2 regions of the Streptomyces flavusporus genome follow, and region 1 is predicted to be linked to the other one. Evidence: riboswitches for the same ligand, from Rfam matches in the RefSeq annotation. Region 1 holds a riboswitch; the other holds the start of a gene.
What was found. A riboswitch is a leader RNA that binds a small molecule or an ion and turns the genes downstream of it on or off. The one in region 1 is predicted to bind S-adenosylmethionine.
Positions count from the first base shown of each region.

Region 1 (8,537 bases):
GCCCACGGTGAAGGGGCGCGCGAGGACCTGGGCCGCTCGGGAGTCGGAGGACGCGGGAACGGTCACGTGAAGCTCCTGGGAGTGAGTCGGGCCGGTACATGCACATGCATTACTTGCGCACGCACTTCAACGGACTCGTAGGACCCCGCATTCCGTCGCCTCCCCGGCTCCGGCGTGACCCCGGACACGCCCGAGGGCGGCACCCCTGCTGGCAGGGAGTGCCGCCCTCGGTCCAACGGACGGTTGATCAACCGAAGTTGATCAGAAGTCCATGTCACCGCCCGGCATGCCGCCGCCGGCGGGCGCGGCGGCCTTCTCCGGCTTGTCGGCGATGACGGCCTCGGTGGTGAGGAACAGCGCGGCGATGGAGGCGGCGTTCTGCAGAGCAGAGCGGGTCACCTTCGCCGGGTCGATGATGCCTTCCTTGACCAGGTCGACGTACTCACCGGTCGCGGCGTTCAGGCCGTGACCCGGGGTCAGGCCGCGCACCTTCTCGACCACGACGCCGCCCTCGAGGCCGGCGTTGACGGCGATCTGCTTCAGCGGGGCCTCGAGCGCGAGCTTCACGGCCTGGGCGCCGGTCGCCTCGTCACCCTCGAGCTCCAGCTTCTCGAACACCTGGGAGGCCTGGAGCAGGGCCACGCCACCACCGGCGACGATGCCCTCCTCGACGGCCGCCTTCGCGTTGCGGACGGCGTCCTCGATGCGGTGCTTGCGCTCCTTGAGCTCGACCTCGGTGGCGGCACCGGCCTTGATGACGGCCACGCCGCCGGCCAGCTTCGCCAGGCGCTCCTGGAGCTTCTCGCGGTCGTAGTCCGAGTCGCTGTTCTCGATCTCGGCGCGGATCTGGTTGACCCGGCCGGCGACCTGGTCGGCGGAGCCGGCGCCGTCGACGATGGTGGTCTCGTCCTTGGTGATGACGACCTTGCGGGCGCGGCCCAGAAGGTCCAGGGTCGCGTTCTCCAGCTTGAGGCCGACCTCCTCGGAGATGACCTCGCCGCCCGTGAGGATGGCGATGTCGCCGAGCATGGCCTTGCGGCGGTCACCGAAGCCCGGGGCCTTGACGGCGACGGACTTGAAGGTGCCGCGGATCTTGTTGACGACCAGGGTCGACAGGGCCTCGCCCTCGACGTCCTCGGCGATGATCAGCAGCGGCTTGCCCGACTGCATGACCTTCTCCAGGAGCGGGAGCAGGTCCTTGACGTTGGAGATCTTGGAGTTGGCGATGAGGATGTAGGGGTCCTCGAGCGACGCCTCCATGCGCTCCATGTCGGTGGCGAAGTACGCCGAGATGTAGCCCTTGTCGAAGCGCATGCCCTCGGTGAGCTCGAGCTCGAGACCGAAGGTCTGCGACTCCTCGACGGTGATGACGCCTTCCTTGCCGACCTTGTCCATCGCCTCGGCGATGAGCTCGCCGATCTGGGTGTCGGCGGCGGAGATGGAGGCCGTGGAGGCGATCTGCTCCTTGGTCTCGACCTCCTTGGCCTGGTCGAGCAGCGCACCGGAGACGGCCTCGACGGCCTTCTCGATACCGCGCTTCAGGGCCATCGGGTTGGCGCCGGCGGCGACGTTGCGCAGGCCCTCCTTGACCAGGGCCTGGGCGAGCACGGTCGCCGTGGTCGTACCGTCACCGGCGACGTCGTCCGTCTTCTTGGCGACTTCCTTGACCAGCTCGGCGCCGATCTTCTCGTACGGGTCCTCGAGCTCGATCTCCTTGGCGATGGAGACACCGTCGTTGGTGATCGTGGGGGCGCCCCACTTCTTCTCGAGGACGACGTTGCGGCCCTTGGGGCCGAGGGTGACCTTGACGGCGTCCGCGAGCTGGTTCATGCCGCGCTCGAGGCCGCGCCGCGCCTCCTCGTCGAACGCGATGATCTTGGCCATGTGAAGTGGTCCTCCCAGGACTGGGGGTGATTACTTCGGACCGCGCCCGCGCCCGCGACGGACGGCTCGCCTGCCTTGTGGTTCCTTGCCCCACCCGGCCTGCGGCCTCACCGACTCGGTCCTTCTTTGTCACTCTCACCTTCAGAGTGCTAACGCCAATGATTAGCACTCGCCCCTGCCGAGTGCAAGCGCCTCCCACGGACCGAGGCCGACCTCCGGGCAGACCGAAGGGCTCGCACCCCGGGAGGTGCGAGCCCTTCGAAGACGAACAGAAGAACGTCGCTGCAGTCGGCGCGTGCTTCAGCTGGTCGCGAGCCGGACCATGTCCGCCTGCGGCCCCTTCTGGCCCTGCGAGATCTCGAAATCGACCCGCTGACCCTCTTCCAGGGTGCGGTATCCGTCCATCTGGATCGCGCTGTAGTGGACGAAAACATCCGCACCACCGTCGACCGCGATGAAGCCGTACCCCTTCTCCGCGTTGAACCACTTGACGGTGCCCTGAGCCATGCCTAACTCCCCTATTACTGGCCCTTGCACAGATCCACACTTCGCGGATCCGGGTCAGACCTCACCCCCCATTGGTTGGGGGCGTGCGCCGGAACGCGTCGACCGCGGCCGAATGTATCTGTCCAACTGCCGTCTGCAACAGGTCAGTCGGACGAGAATTCTGGGCACCGAGGGCCGGGAATTTGCGGAGAATTCGCCCGAATTCAGGGCAAGTCGGGCCCCATAAAGGGAACGAAAGACGCAAAAGAGCCACACATTTTGGCTGCTTCTTATCGCACGCGGAGCCGGAACTCATATGCGTCCGGCATGCGGGTCGCAGTGCTTTCCCCAACTGTACCGCGCTCAATCACACTGAATTGCCCCCTCCGCTTCTCTCACGGAGGGGGCAAATCGATGAACATTGCGTAACCGGCGTTACTCACGGTAACGCAGGAGCGGATCAGCCGCCCGCGACCGCCGGGATGATGGAGACGCCCGCACCGTCCGGGGTCGCCGTCTGAAGGCCCTGCTCGAAACGGACATCGTCGTCGTTGACGTACACGTTGACGAAGCGGCGCAGCTTGCCCTGGTCGTCCAGGACGCGGGCCGAGATGCCCGTGTGGTTCTTCTCCAGATCGGCGATGACCTCGGCGAGGGTCGCGCCCTCGGCGGCGACCTCTGCCTGACCGCCGGTGTAGGTGCGCAGGATGGTGGGGATGCGGACGGTGACGCTCATGAAATGACCTCCGGTCGGGTGAACGGGCCCAGGGGCGCGGGACTTCAGACGAGGCCGGCTTCCCGGAACGACTCCAGGTTGGGACGAATGGTCGCGGTCAGCCCGGTGCCGGCCACCGCGTCCAGCGTCTTGAGACCGTCGCCGGTGTTGAGGACGACGGTGGTGAGGGCCGGGTCGAGGAGACCGTTCTCGATCAGCTTGCGCGTCACACCCACGGTCACTCCACCGGCGGTCTCCGCGAAGATGCCCTCGGTCCGCGCCAGCAGCTTGATGGCGTCCACGATCTGCGCGTCCGTGACGTCCTCCACCGCACCGCCGGTGCGCCGGGCGATGTCCAGGACGTACGGCCCGTCCGCGGGGTTGCCGATGGCCAGCGACTTGGCGATGGTGTCGGGCTTCTGCGGCCGGACGACGTCGTGGCCCCCCTTGAAGGCCACCGACACCGGCGAGCAGCCCTCGGCCTGCGCGCCGAAGATCTTGTACGGCTTGTCCTCGACCAGCCCGAGCTTGATCAGCTCCTGGAGCCCCTTGTCGATCTTCGTGAGCTGGGAGCCGGAGGCGATCGGCACGACGATCTGGTCGGGCAGCTGCCAGCCGAGCTGCTCGCAGATCTCGTACGCCAGGGTCTTGGAGCCCTCCGCGTAGTACGGCCGCAGGTTGACGTTGACGAAGCCCCAGCCCTCGCCGGCGGGGTCGCCGATCAGCTCGGAGCAGAAGCGGTTCACGTCGTCGTAGTTGCCCTCGATGCCGACGAGTTCGCCGCCGTAGACCGCGGCCATGACGACCTTGCCCTGCTCGAGGTCGTGCGGGATGAACACACAGGAGCGGAAGCCGGCGCGGGCCGCCGCGGCGCCCACCGCACCGGCCAGGTTGCCGGTGGAGGAGCAGGACAGGGTGGTGAAGCCGAAGGCGCGGGCGGCCTCCAGGGCCTGGGCGACCACGCGGTCCTTGAAGGAGTGGGTCGGGTTGCCGGAGTCGTCCTTCACGTACAGCCCGCCGGTGACGCCGAGTTCGCGCGCGAGGTTGTCGGCCTTGACGAGCTTGGTCCAGCCCGGGTTCAGGTTCGGCTTGCCAGCCACGTCCGCGGGGACGGGCAGCAGGGGTGCGTAACGCCAGATGTTCGACGGTCCCGCCTCGATGCGCTTGCGGAGCTCCTCGGCGTCGTATGCGGAGAAGTCGTAGGCGATCTCGAGCGGGCCGAAACACTCCTCGCACGCGAAGACCGGGCCGAGCGGTACGCGGTGGCCGCACTCGCGACAGGACAGCGCGGCGGCGGGACCGAGATCGACGGTGGGGGTGCTGGTGCTTGCGACAGTCTGCACAGCCATGTGAGGCGAGGCCCTTTCTCCTCATCTTCCTCACGACGCATCTCGCCGTGAGACGGAATTGGCACCTTCCCTAGCCGGGAGCCTCACCACGTCTGCGTGACAAGAACCGGCTGGAGGGTTGCCGGGGCTTCATCGGGCCGTTTCCCTCTGCCCCTCTGGATGAGCTGTATGTGGTTGTAGACGCAAACAACCCCCGACATGCGATGGTCATCAGCGTTGTTCAAGACTGTAACCGAAGGCCAGGACAGTTGAGATAGTCGTCCGAACCGCGAGATGGATCACAACCCCCCTCGCCTGGAGAACGCAGAGGAGCCGCAAGCTGTGCTGGAAGAAGTCGAGCGCTGGCTGAGCACCCGCTCCTGGTCCCTGACCGATCGCCCGCTCCACAAGATCCTGGCCGCCAAACGCACGACGGGCCAGTCGGTCAGTGTCGTGCTGCCCGCACTCAACGAGGAGGAGACCGTCGGCGACATCGTCGCCGTGATCCGTCACGACCTCATGCAGCAGCTCCCGCTCGTCGACGAGATCGTCGTCGTCGACTCGGGGTCCACCGACCGCACCTCCGAGGTGGCCGCCGCCGCGGGCGCCCGGGTCGTCCACCGCGACGACATCCTGCCGCGCATACCGGCCGTCCCCGGCAAGGGCGAGGTCCTGTGGCGCTCCCTCCTCGTCACGAGCGGGGACATCGTCTGCTTCATCGACGCCGACCTGAAGGAGTTCTCCTCGGACTTCGTGTCGGGCATTGTCGGCCCGCTGCTCACCGACCCGGAGGTCGACCTCGTCAAGGGGATGTACGACCGTCCGCTCGGCGGTACGGCGGGGCAGGGCGGCCGGGTGACCGAGCTGATGGCCCGTCCGCTGCTGAACATGCACTGGCCGCAGCTGGCCGGTTTCGTCCAGCCGCTGGGCGGCGAGTACGCGGCCCGCCGCTCGCTGCTCGAACAGCTCCCGTTCCCTGTCGGCTACGGCGTGGAGCTCGGCATGCTGGTCGACTCCCTCCACCTGGCCGGCCTCGACGCGCTCGCGCAGGTCGACGTCGGGGTGCGCAAGCACCGCCACCAGGACGGGCAGGCGCTCGGCCGGATGGCGGCGGCGATCTACCGCACGGCCCAGCTGCGGCTGGCCCGCGGCCATCTGATCCGGCCCTCCCTCACCCAGTTCGAACGGGTGGAGGACGGATTCGAACCGCGTACGTTCTCCGTGGACACGGAGGAGCGTCCGCCGATGGTGGAGATCGCCGAGTACGCCGCCCGGAAAGTGGCGTGACCGTTTTATGGGCGTTGTATACGGCCCCGCCGGGCGGCCTTCCGTACGTTTGAGCGGATCCGGCTCGGGCTAGGTTGAGGCGTATGGCTTCAAAGTACGGTGCTGCGCAGGTACTGGTGGCCTCCAACCGTGGCCCGGTCTCGTACGAGGTGCGCGAGGACGGCTCGCTGGCCGCCAGACGCGGCGGCGGCGGGCTGGTCTCCGGGCTGTCGGCCATCGGGCCGGACGCCGGCGCGCTGTGGGTGTGCTCCGCCCTCGGCGACGGCGACCGGGAGGCCGTGCGGCGCGGGGTCGGCGAATCCGGTGTGCGGATGCTGGACATTCCGGCCGACGTGCACGCGGACGCGTACAACGGCATCGCCAACTCCGTGCTGTGGTTCGTCCACCACATGCTGTACCAGACGCCGCTGGAGCCGGTCTTCGACGCGGAGTTCCGGCGGCAGTGGGCCTCGTACGAGGCGTACAACCGCGCCTTCGCCGAGGCGCTGGCGCAGGAGGCGGCGCAGGGTGCCGCGGTGATGGTGCAGGACTACCACCTCAGCCTGGTCCCGGGGCTGCTGCGCGAGCTGCGCCCGGATGTGCGGATCGGCCACTTCTCGCACACGCCGTGGGCGCCGCCGGAGTACTTCCGGGTGCTTCCGGACGACATCGCCGGGCAGTTGCTGCGCGGGATGCTGGGCGCGGACCGGCTCGGCTTCCTCACCCATCGCTGGGCGGACGCGTTCACCGCGTGCTGCGAGGCGTTCGCCGGGGGCCTCGGGGACACGCGCGTCGGGGTGCACGGACTCGGTGCGGACGCGGACTTCCTGCGGAAGCGGTCGCACGAGGCCGATGTGAACGAGCGGATGGCGACGCTGCGGGCGGAGATCGGCGAGGGCCGCAAGGCGATCGTCCGGGTGGACCGGACCGAGCTGTCGAAGAACATCGTGCGGGGCCTGCTGGCGTACCGGCAGCTGCTCGACGACCACCCGGAGTGGCGTGAGCGGGTGGTGCACGTCGCGTTCGCGTACCCGTCGCGGCAGGATCTCGCCGTGTACCAGGAGTACACGGCTCAGGTGCAGCGGCAGGCCGAGGAGATCAACGGGCGGTACGGGACGCCGGGCTGGACGCCGGTGGTGCTGCACGTCAAGGACGACTTCGCACGGTCGCTGGCGGCGTACCGGCTGGCGGACGTGGCGCTGGTCAACCCCATCCGGGACGGGATGAACCTCGTCGCCAAGGAGGTGCCGGTCGTCTCCGACGAGGGGTGCGTGCTGGTGCTGTCGCGAGAGGCGGGGGCGTATGAGGAGCTGGGGGAGGATGCGATCGGGGTGAACCCGTACGACGTGGTCGGGACGGCCGAGGCGTTGTACGAGGCGCTGAGCATGTCGGTCGGCGAGCGGGCCGAGCGGACGAAGAGGTTGGCGGCGGCGGCGACTTCGCTTCCGCCCGGTCGGTGGTTTCTGGACCAGCTGAGTGAACTGAACGCCTGATCAGACGGTGCCCGGCGTTGGTGGCTGTGCCCACCCTCCCCCACTCTCGGCTTCGCTCGAGCGGGGGACCCCCATCGCCCTGCGGAACGACTGCCCACAGCCAGGTCAGGCCAGGCCGTCAGCCGATGTGTGCCGCCAGGGCGGTCAGCAGGTCTACGACGCCCTCCGGGCCGGGCACCACCACGTCCGCCCGTTCCCTCAGCTCGGTGACCTCGTCGCTGCCGCTGCATACCAGCAGGCCTGGGGTGCCGTCGGAGCGGAGTGTGTCGATGGCGGCGTAGGCGGGGAGGTCGCCGAGGTCGTCGCCGGCGTAGAGGACGGAGGCGGCGGAGAGGTCGCGGACGTGTTCCAGGAGGGCGACGCCCTTGTCCATGCCGGGTGGGCGGAGTTCCAGAACCATGCGGCCGGGTTCGACGATCAGGCCGTGCCGGGTGGCGAGGTCGGAGAGGGGTTCGCGCAGGGCCTCGAACGCGGCCTGGGGGTCGGCGGCGCGGCGGGTGTGGACGGCGACCGCGTGGCCCTTGTCCTCCACCCAGGTGCCCTGCCCGGCGCCCACCCGTTCGAGCAGCCCCGGCAGTTCCTCGCGGACGGCGGCGACACCGGGGTGCGGGGCGGGGGCGCTGACCTCGCCGCTCACGGCGTCCCAGCGTTCGGCGCCGTAGTGGCCGAGGACGACGAGGTGCTCGAGGCCGGGTACGCCCGCGAAGCCGCCGTATCGCACGGCCACGTCCGCCGGGCGGCCGGTGATCACGGCGACGGAGGCGACCTTCGGGGCGAGGGCGGCGAGCGCGGGCACCGCGTCGGGGTGGGCCCGCGCCTGCTCGGGGTCGGGCACGATCGGGGCGAGCGTCCCGTCGAAGTCGAGGGCGATCACCGCCTTGCCGGGCCGGGCGAGAATCGCGTCGAGCCCGTCACACCCGGCAGGGGTCGAGGGCGTCGGGAGAGTCGTACGGGGTTCGGTCTCGTGGCTGCCCATAGGGCGACCATATCCGTGGGCGGGCTATTACACGCCGGTCGGCGAAATTGAGCCCGTCCGGCGATTGAGGACGAGGCCGTTCAGGCCGAAGCGGGGGCCTGGGGGCGGCAGCCCCCAGCGGGGGCCCACACCACGCCGGGTGACCAGAAAACGCCGGTCACCGCCCCGCCCGCCACCGCTCCCGCAGCCTGCGAAGGCGATTCACCGTCACCGGATCGTGCGCCAACGCCCGCGGATCGTCGAGCAGGGCGTTGAGCAGCTGGTAGTAGCGCACCGGGGCCAGGCTCAGCTCCTCCCGTATCGCCCGCTCCTTCGCACCGGGCCCGGCAAACCCCCGGCGTTCCAGCGCGAGGATGTCCTGTTCCCACCGTCCGAGCCGCTCCTGCTCC
Region 1 is NZ_CP176503.1:5,378,063-5,386,599, reverse strand. Features, by position in the region: gene ACKTSN_RS25580 (NADH:flavin oxidoreductase) at 1-66, opposite strand, end outside; gene groL (chaperonin GroEL) at 262-1,884, opposite strand; gene ACKTSN_RS25570 (cold-shock protein) at 2,185-2,391, opposite strand; gene ACKTSN_RS25565 (MoaD/ThiS family protein) at 2,831-3,106, opposite strand; gene thrC (threonine synthase) at 3,151-4,434, opposite strand; SAM riboswitch class I at 4,453-4,600, opposite strand; gene ACKTSN_RS25555 (glucosyl-3-phosphoglycerate synthase) at 4,756-5,700, shown strand; gene ACKTSN_RS25550 (alpha,alpha-trehalose-phosphate synthase (UDP-forming)) at 5,784-7,172, shown strand; gene otsB (trehalose-phosphatase) at 7,291-8,148, opposite strand; gene ACKTSN_RS25540 (DUF3263 domain-containing protein) at 8,306-8,537, opposite strand, start outside.

Region 2 (8,537 bases), 1.8 Mb from region 1:
CTGTAGACCAGCACCGTGGCGGTCGGCTGCATGCTTCCTCCGAGACGTCAGTGTCGTACGGAAAGGCCGGACGGAAAGGCCCGTTGCCGCGGATGCTACTCCCTTGAACAGCTCGTCAACACCGGTTCGGACACGCCTTCGGTGGGCCATACGGGCAGTCCACACGCTGCGAACCCTCCGAACGGCACCCCCCGGAGTGAGGGCGGGATAAGCGACCGACATAATGTCGGTCGTGGCGACAGCAACGACAGTAGATACCGGGCACGCGCACCCGTCGGTCAACCGGCCGAACCTCACCAGCGTCGGAACCATCATCTGGCTGAGTTCCGAGCTGATGTTCTTCGCGGCCCTCTTCGCGATGTACTTCACCCTGCGATCGGTGACCGGACCCGAGTTCTGGAGTGAGAAGGCCGCGGCCTTGAACTTCCCGTTCTCGGCGACGAACACCACGATCCTGGTGCTCTCCTCCCTCACCTGCCAGCTCGGCGTGTTCGCCGCCGAGCGCGGTGACGTGAAGAAGCTCCGGGGCTGGTTCATCCTCACCTTCGTCATGGGTGCGATCTTCATCGGCGGTCAGGTCTACGAGTACACCGAGCTGGTCAAGCACGAGGGCCTCTCGCTGTCCTCCGACCCGTACGGCTCGGTGTTCTACCTGACCACCGGCTTCCACGGCCTGCACGTGACGGGCGGTCTCATCGCCTTCCTGCTGGTCCTCGGCCGTACCTACGCGGCTCGGAGGTTCACTCACGAGCAGGCGACCGCCGCCATCGTCGTGTCCTACTACTGGCACTTCGTCGATGTCGTCTGGATCGGCCTCTTCGCCACGATCTACATGATCAAGTAGCCGGGACCGACTCCCGAGCACCCATTCCAGAAGCATCGACGCAGAAGATCCTGACACCGGGGTAATCCGTGAAAAAGCTCTCCGCACGACGACGCCATCCGCTGGCGGCGGTCGTCGTCCTACTCCTCGCGCTGGCGGCCACTGGGGGGCTGTACACCGCGCTCGCCCCCGTGGGCAACGCGCAGGCCGATGAGACCGCCCAGTCCCTCGCCATCGACGAGGGCAAGAAGCTCTACGCCGTCGGCTGTGCCAGCTGCCACGGCACCGGCGGTCAGGGCACCTCCGACGGTCCGAGCCTGGTCGGCGTGGGCGCGGCGGCGGTCGACTTCCAGGTCGGCACCGGACGCATGCCGGCCGCGACCTCGCAGGGCGCCCAGGTTCCGCGGAAGAAGGTCATCTACACGCAGGCCGAGATCGACCAGCTCGCGGCGTACATCTCCTCGCTCGGCGCCGGTCCGAACATCCCGACCAAGGAGCAGTACGGTACGGAGGGCGCGGACATCGGCAAGGGCGGCGAGCTCTTCCGCACCAACTGCGCGCAGTGCCACAACTTCACCGGCAAGGGCGGTGCGCTCACCAAGGGCAAGTACGCGCCGACCCTCGAAGGCGTGGACCCGAAGCACATCTACGAGGCCATGCAGACCGGCCCGCAGAACATGCCCTCCTTCCCCGACACGACGCTGTCCGAGCAGAACAAGAAGGACATCATCGCGTACCTGGAGGCGGTCAACAGCGAGCACACGGAGAACCCCGGCGGTCTGGAGCTGGGCGGCCTCGGGCCGGTCAGTGAGGGCCTGTTCTCGTGGGTCTTCGGTCTGGGCTCGCTCGTCGCGGTCGCCGTCTGGGTCGCCGCTCGGACCGCAAAGGCCAAGAAGTCATGAGTAGCCAAGACATTCCAGAAGAGAACCTGCCCGCTGAGCAGGACCGCGCCGTAGCGGTCGCGGACGAGAAGGCCCCGTTCGCCGACCCGGGCCTGCCGCCCCACGAGCACCGGATCCAGGACATCGACGAGCGGGCCGCCAAGCGGTCCGAGCGTGCGGTCGCCCTGCTGTTCACGGTGTCGATGCTGGCCACCATCGGCTTCATCGCCGCGTATGTGACGATCCCGGTCGACAAGTCGATCTTCGTCTTCCCGATCGGTCACCTCAGCGCCCTGAACTTCGCGCTGGGTCTGACGCTCGGCATCGCGCTGTTCTGCATCGGCGCGGGCGCGGTCCACTGGGCCCGCACCCTGATGTCCGACGTGGAGATCGCCGACGAGCGGCACCCGATCGAGGCGTCCCCCGAGGTCCGTGCGAAGGTCCACGCGGACTTCAAGCAGGGCGCCAAGGAGTCGGCGCTCGGCCGCCGCAAGCTGATCCGCAACACGATGCTCGGCGCACTCACCCTGGTGCCGCTCTCCGGCGTCGTCCTGCTGCGCGACCTCGGCCCGCTGCCCGAGGAAAAGCTCCGCCACACCCTGTGGAAGAGGGGCAAGCTCCTCGTCAACATGAACACGAACGAGCCGCTGCGTCCCTCGGACGTCGCCGTCGGCTCGCTCACGTTCGCCAAGCCCGAGGGCCTGGAGGAGCACGACCACGACTTCCAGAACGAGATCGCCAAGGCGGCCCTGATGATCGTGCGGCTCCAGCCGGGCGACATCAAGGACAAGCGCGAGCTCGAGTGGTCGCACGAGGGCATCGTGGCGTACTCGAAGATCTGCACCCACGTCGGCTGCCCGATCTCGCTGTACGAGCAGCAGACGCACCACGTGCTGTGCCCCTGCCACCAGTCCACCTTCGACCTCTCCGACGGTGCCCGGGTCATCTTCGGCCCCGCCGGCCACGCCCTGCCGCAGCTGCGGATCGGCGTGAACGACGAGGGTTACCTCGAGGCGCTCGGCGACTTCGAAGAGCCCGTCGGTCCTGCATTCTGGGAGCGCGGATGAGTACTACGACGACCACGGACTCCCGCTCTCGCGGGAAGGCACCGGCCGGCGAGCGCGTCGCCGACTGGGCCGACGGCCGGCTGGGGATCTACTCCCTGGCCAAGGCCAACATGCGCAAGATCTTCCCGGACCACTGGTCCTTCATGCTGGGCGAGGTCGCGCTCTACAGCTTCATCATCATCATCCTCACGGGTGTGTACCTGACGCTGTTCTTCCACCCGTCGATGAACGAGGTGGAGTACCACGGCAGCTACGTCCCGCTGCAGGGCCAGCTCATGTCGGAGGCGTTCGCCTCGACGCTGGACATCAGCTTCGACGTCCGGGGCGGTCTGCTCATCCGGCAGATCCACCACTGGGCCGCGCTGATCTTCCTGGCCGCGATGTTCGTGCACATGTTCCGGGTGTTCTTCACCGGCGCGTTCCGCAAGCCGCGTGAGATCAACTGGCTGTTCGGCTTCCTGCTGTTCGTCCTCGGCATGTTCACCGGTTTCACCGGCTACTCGCTCCCGGACGACCTGCTCTCCGGCACCGGTGTCCGCTTCACGCAGGGCGCGATCCTGTCCATGCCGATCGTCGGCACGTACATCTCGTTCTTCCTGTTCGGCGGCGAGTTCCCGGGCACCGACTTCGTGGCCCGCTTCTACTCGATCCACATCCTGCTGCTGCCGGGCATCATGCTCGGCCTGGTGGTCGGCCACCTGATCCTGGTCTTCTACCACAAGCACACGCAGTTCGCGGGCCCCGGAAAGACCAACAAGAACGTCGTCGGCATGCCGTTCATGCCGGTCTACATCGCCAAGGCCGGAGGCTTCTTCTTCCTGGTCTTCGGTGTCATCGCGGCCATCGCGGCGATCGCGCAGATCAACCCGATCTGGGCCATGGGCCCCTACCGTCCGGACCAGGTGTCCACCGGCGCCCAGCCCGACTGGTACATGGGCTTCGCCGAGGGTCTGGTCCGCTACTTCCCGGGCTGGGAGATCAACTTCTGGGGCCACACGCTCGTCCTGGGCGTGTTCATCCCGCTGGTGCTCTTCGGTCTGGTCCTGGTGGTGCTCGCGCTCTACCCGTTCATCGAGGCCTGGATCACCGGCGACAAGCGCGAGCACCACATCCTGGACCGCCCGCGCAACGCTCCGACGCGCACCGCGTTCGGCGTCGCCTGGATCACGCTGTACATGATCACGCTGGTCGGTGGTGGCAACGACCTGATCGCCACCCACTTCCACCTGTCGATCAACGCGGTCACCTGGTTCGTCCGGATCGGCTTCTTCGCCGGACCGGTCATCGCGTTCATCGTCACCAAGCGGATCTGCCTCGGCCTGCAGCGCCGGGACAGGGACAAGGTGCTGCACGGCCGGGAGACCGGCACCATCAAGCGCCTGCCGCACGGTGAGTTCATCGAGGTGCACGAGCCGCTCAGCCAGGAGCAGCTGCACACGATCACGGCACACGAGCAGTACCAGCCGGCCGAGATCGGCCCGGCGGTCGACGAGCACGGCGTCGAGCGCAAGGTGAAGGGCTCCGAGAAGCTGCGCGTCAAGCTCAGCAAGGCGTACTTCGGTGAGGACGCCCAGATCCCCAAGCCCACCGTCGAGGAGTACAAGGAGATCACGAGCGGCCACGGCCACCACTGATCACTGCGTTCGCCACGCCACAGCGAAGGGCCCCGTCCGTTGTTCGGACGGGGCCCTTCGCCGTGCCCGCGGCTGGATAGGGTGGACCTGTTCGAGACTCGTGTCCCGGTGTACGGGACTGACCCAGGAGCGGCTTATGAGCGCTGTGACCCCCGCTGGAGGCGACACCGCGGCGGGCCGTTCCTGGCCCGCCCTGCTGAACGGCCTGCTTCAGGGCCGCGACCTCAGCGCGGACGACACCGCCTGGGCGATGGACCTGATCATGCGCGGCGAGGCGACGGACGCCCAGATCGCCGGGTTCGCGGTGGCACTGCGTGCCAAGGGCGAGACCGTCGAGGAGATCGCGGGATTCGTCCGGGCGATGTACGACCACGCGAACGTGATCGAGGTGCCGGGCGACACCGTCGACATCGTCGGCACCGGCGGCGACGGCGCGAAGACCGTCAACATCTCCACGATGTCCGCGATCGTCATCGCCGGCACCGGTGCGAAGGTCGTCAAGCACGGCAACCGGGCCGCGTCCTCGGCGTCCGGGGCGTCCGATGTCCTGGAGAAGCTCGGCGTCAATCTGGAGCTGACGCCGCAGCGGGTCGCGGAGGTCGCCGAGGAGGCCGGGATCACCTTCTGCTTCGCGGTGAAGTTCCACCCGGCGCTGCGTCATGTGGCGGCGGCACGCGGGCAGTTGGGCATCCGGACGACGTTCAACTTCCTCGGTCCGCTGACCAACCCGGCCAAGGTGAAGGCACAGGCGGTGGGCGTCGCCGACCTCAGGATGGCGCCCATCATGGCCGGCGTCTTCGCCGAGCGCGGCAACTCCTCCCTGGTGTTCCGCGGCGACGACGGCCTCGACGAGCTGACGACCGCGTCCACCTCCCGGGTCTGGGTCGTCCGGGACGGCAAGGTGACCGAGGAGAGCCTCGACCCGCGGGACGTCGGGATCGAGCTGGTGCCGCTGGAGGCGCTGCGCGGCGCCGACGCCTCGTACAACGCCGAGGTCGCCCGGCGGCTGCTCGACGGGGAGCAGGGCCCGGTGCGGGATGCGGTGCTGCTGAACTCGGCGGCGGCGCTGGTGGCGCTGGAGCCGGGTGAAGGGCCGCTGACCGAGCAGATCCGCGCGGGGATGGCGAAGGCGGCGGAGGCGATCGACTCCGGGGCGGCGAAGCGGGTCCTGGAGCGGTGGGTGGCCGCCAGCAACGCCTGAGACCGAGCCGGTGTGATGCAGGGCGCAGTCCGGATCCTGGACTGCGCCCTTGCGCATCGAAGATCGTATGGCAGGATGCTGTACCAGGTCATGAGCGACAGCTGAAAGGCCCCGGCCGGCTGTCCGGCAACCCTCCGTCCGTGGCGGGGTGCCCCGGGTGAAGACCAGGTCGTAGGCAGCGAGGTCTACGACAAGCGCGGACCCCTCGCACACTTTTGAACGAGTGTGGACCAGGGGTCCTGGTCGTCGAGGGAGCCTTCCGTGAGCAAGCGAATGCGATAGGGCCGCAGAGCCCCGCCTCCGCACACCCTTTTCACCCTTCCCCGCGCTTGAGCCGTGCCGCTCGCGCGATCATCCTCGCCTGCGATTACGGGAGTACACCCATGTCCGTCTCCACCGCTGCCGCCGCCCAGTCCGTTTGCGCCCCCCTGCCCGTTCTGGGCCGGGATGTCACCGTGCCGCTCGTCACGGGTGGCGAAGTCACCTACGCCGCGCTCGACTACGCCGCCAGCGCGCCCGCGCTGCAGCGGGTCTGGGACGACGTGGCGGCGTACGCGCCGTACTACGGCAGTGTCCACCGCGGCGCCGGATACCTCTCCCAGCTGTCCACCGACCTCTTCGAGAACGCCCGCAGGACCGTCGCCGAGTTCCTCGACTGCCGGGCGGACGACCAGGTGGTGTTCACCCGGTCCACCACCGACTCGCTCAACCTGCTCGCCGCCGCGCTCCCCGCCGACTGCCAGGTCTTCGTCTTCGAGACCGAGCACCACGCCTCGCTGCTGCCCTGGCAGGACGCCCGCGTCAGCTACCTCGACGCCCCGCGCACCCCGCAGCAGGCCGTGGAGACCCTGGAGCGCGCCCTGGCCGACCGCGACCCCCACGGCCCCGCCCTCGTGTGCGTCACCGGGGCCTCCAACGTCACCGGCGAGCTGTGGCCCGTACGGGAACTCGCCGCGGCCGCGCACGCGCACGGCGCCCGGATCGTCCTGGACGCCGCCCAACTCGCCCCGCACCACCCGGTGTCGGTGCAGGACCTCGACGTCGACTGGGTCGCCTTCTCCGGGCACAAGCTGTACGCCCCGTTCGGCTCCGGCGTGCTGGCCGGCCGTGCCGACTGGCTGCGCGCGGCCGAGCCGTACCTCGCGGGCGGCGGCGCCAGCCGCAAGGTCACCCGGCGGGCGGACGGGGGAGTGGACGTGGAGTGGCACGAGAGCGCCGCGCGGCACGAGGCCGGGTCGCCCAATGTCATCGGCGCCTACGCCGTCGCCTCCGCATGCAAGGCGCTCACCGAGGCCGGCTTCGACACCCTCGTCGCCCGTGAGCGGCACCTGATCGACACCGTGCGTGCGGGGCTCGCCGAGGTCCCGGAGGTCAGGGTGCTGTCCCTGTTCGGCGACGACGCCCCGCGGGTCGGCGTGATCTCCTTCGTGGTCGACGGCTGGAACAGCTCCCACTTCGCCGCCGCGCTGTCCGCCGAGTACGGCATCGGCGTCCGCGACGGCCTCTTCTGCGCCCACCCGCTCGTCCGCACCCTGCTGGGCAGCGACCCGCAGAGCCAGGGTGAGTGCGGTGCCCCCGAGGCCGCGTCCGGCGAGAAGTCCCTCAACGCGATCCGCGTCAGCTTCGGCGCGGGGACGCCGGACGAGCATGTGGAGCGCTTCGTGAAGGCCGTGAAGGAACTCGTCCGGCACGGCGCGAAGTGGCAGTACCGGACGGAGGAGGGCCGCTGCGTGCCCGTGGTCTAGGACAGGTCTTGGGGGCGGCTCACGAGTCCAGGCCGATGGCGAAGGCCGCCTCCAGGTCGTGCTGCGAGTACGTCCGGAACGCCACGTGCGTGTCCGTCGCCTCCACGCCGGGGATCTTGCTGATCCGGCCGGGGATGACGTCGGCCAGGTTCTCGTGCTGCTTGACCCGGACCATCGCGATCAGGTCGTAGGTGCCCGTGACCGAGAAGACCTCGCTGACGGAGTCGAGCGAGGCGATCTGCTCGGCGATCTCGGGGATCCGGTCCACGCTGGTCTTGATCAGGACGATCGCGGTGATCACGGCTGGTTCTCTCCCTCGGTGGCCGGAGCTGGGGCGGCCTTCACTCTAGCTGTCCGGCCGAACCGCGCCCACGCGTAGAGGAAGCCCAGCGCGAAGCCCACCAGGTGGGCCAGGTAGGCCACCCCCGGCCCGCCGGTCTCCTGTCCCGCCGCCAGCCACTGCAGGGCCACCCAGAACGGCAGCACCACCCACGCCGGGAAGCGCAGCGGCAGGAAGAACAGGAAGGGCAGGAGGCTGGTCACCCGGGCGCGGGGGAAAAGGAACAGGAACGCGCCCAGCACCGCCGAGATCGCTCCCGAGGCGCCGACCAGCGACTGCTCGGAGCCGGCGTGGGCGCCCGCGTACCCGAGCAGGGCGAGGTAGCCGCAGCCGACGTAGAAGCAGGTGAACCCGACCCGGCCCATCCGTTCCTCGGTCATCACCCCGAAGACATAGAGGAAGAGCATGTTGCCGAGCAGATGCAGCCAGCTGCCATGGACGAAGAGGGCCGTGGCCGGGGTCAGGGCTGTCCTCGGGGAACCCTCGAACAGTTCTGCGGGCACGACGCCCCAGTGGCGGAAGTAGGCCTGCTGCGCGGCGAGCAGCGCGTCGCCGGAGCCGTACGCCGGCCCGAGGCCCGAGGCGGGGCCGGTCAGGAAGATCAGGCAGCACAGGGCGATCAGTCCGTACGTCACCGGCGCCGCCGGCCGCCGGACCGCCCGGCGGGCCACCGCACTCCACTTGCTGATCATGAACACAGAGCATGACGTAAGTGGACGCAACAGCACAGACCGCCTCGCCGCCGGGAACAGACCGGCGGCGAGTACGCGCCAGGCCGTAGGGTTACGAGCCACACGCTCCAGGGAAACTGGCGCATCACGGAGACTAGAAGGAAAGCGAACAGCC
Region 2 is NZ_CP176503.1:7,142,013-7,150,549, forward strand. Features, by position in the region: gene ACKTSN_RS33725 (hypothetical protein) at 1-32, opposite strand, end outside; gene ctaE (aa3-type cytochrome oxidase subunit III) at 224-844, shown strand; gene qcrC (cytochrome bc1 complex diheme cytochrome c subunit) at 913-1,725, shown strand; gene qcrA (cytochrome bc1 complex Rieske iron-sulfur subunit) at 1,722-2,771, shown strand; gene qcrB (cytochrome bc1 complex cytochrome b subunit) at 2,768-4,405, shown strand; gene trpD (anthranilate phosphoribosyltransferase) at 4,542-5,606, shown strand; SAM riboswitch class IV at 5,693-5,809, shown strand; gene ACKTSN_RS33755 (aminotransferase class V-fold PLP-dependent enzyme) at 5,990-7,351, shown strand; gene ACKTSN_RS33760 (Lrp/AsnC family transcriptional regulator) at 7,371-7,652, opposite strand; gene ACKTSN_RS33765 (rhomboid family intramembrane serine protease) at 7,649-8,383, opposite strand.
Region 2: it holds a riboswitch for S-adenosylmethionine, as region 1 does, so the genes downstream of both, ACKTSN_RS33755 (aminotransferase class V-fold PLP-dependent enzyme) here and thrC (threonine synthase) in region 1, are expected to answer to the same signal.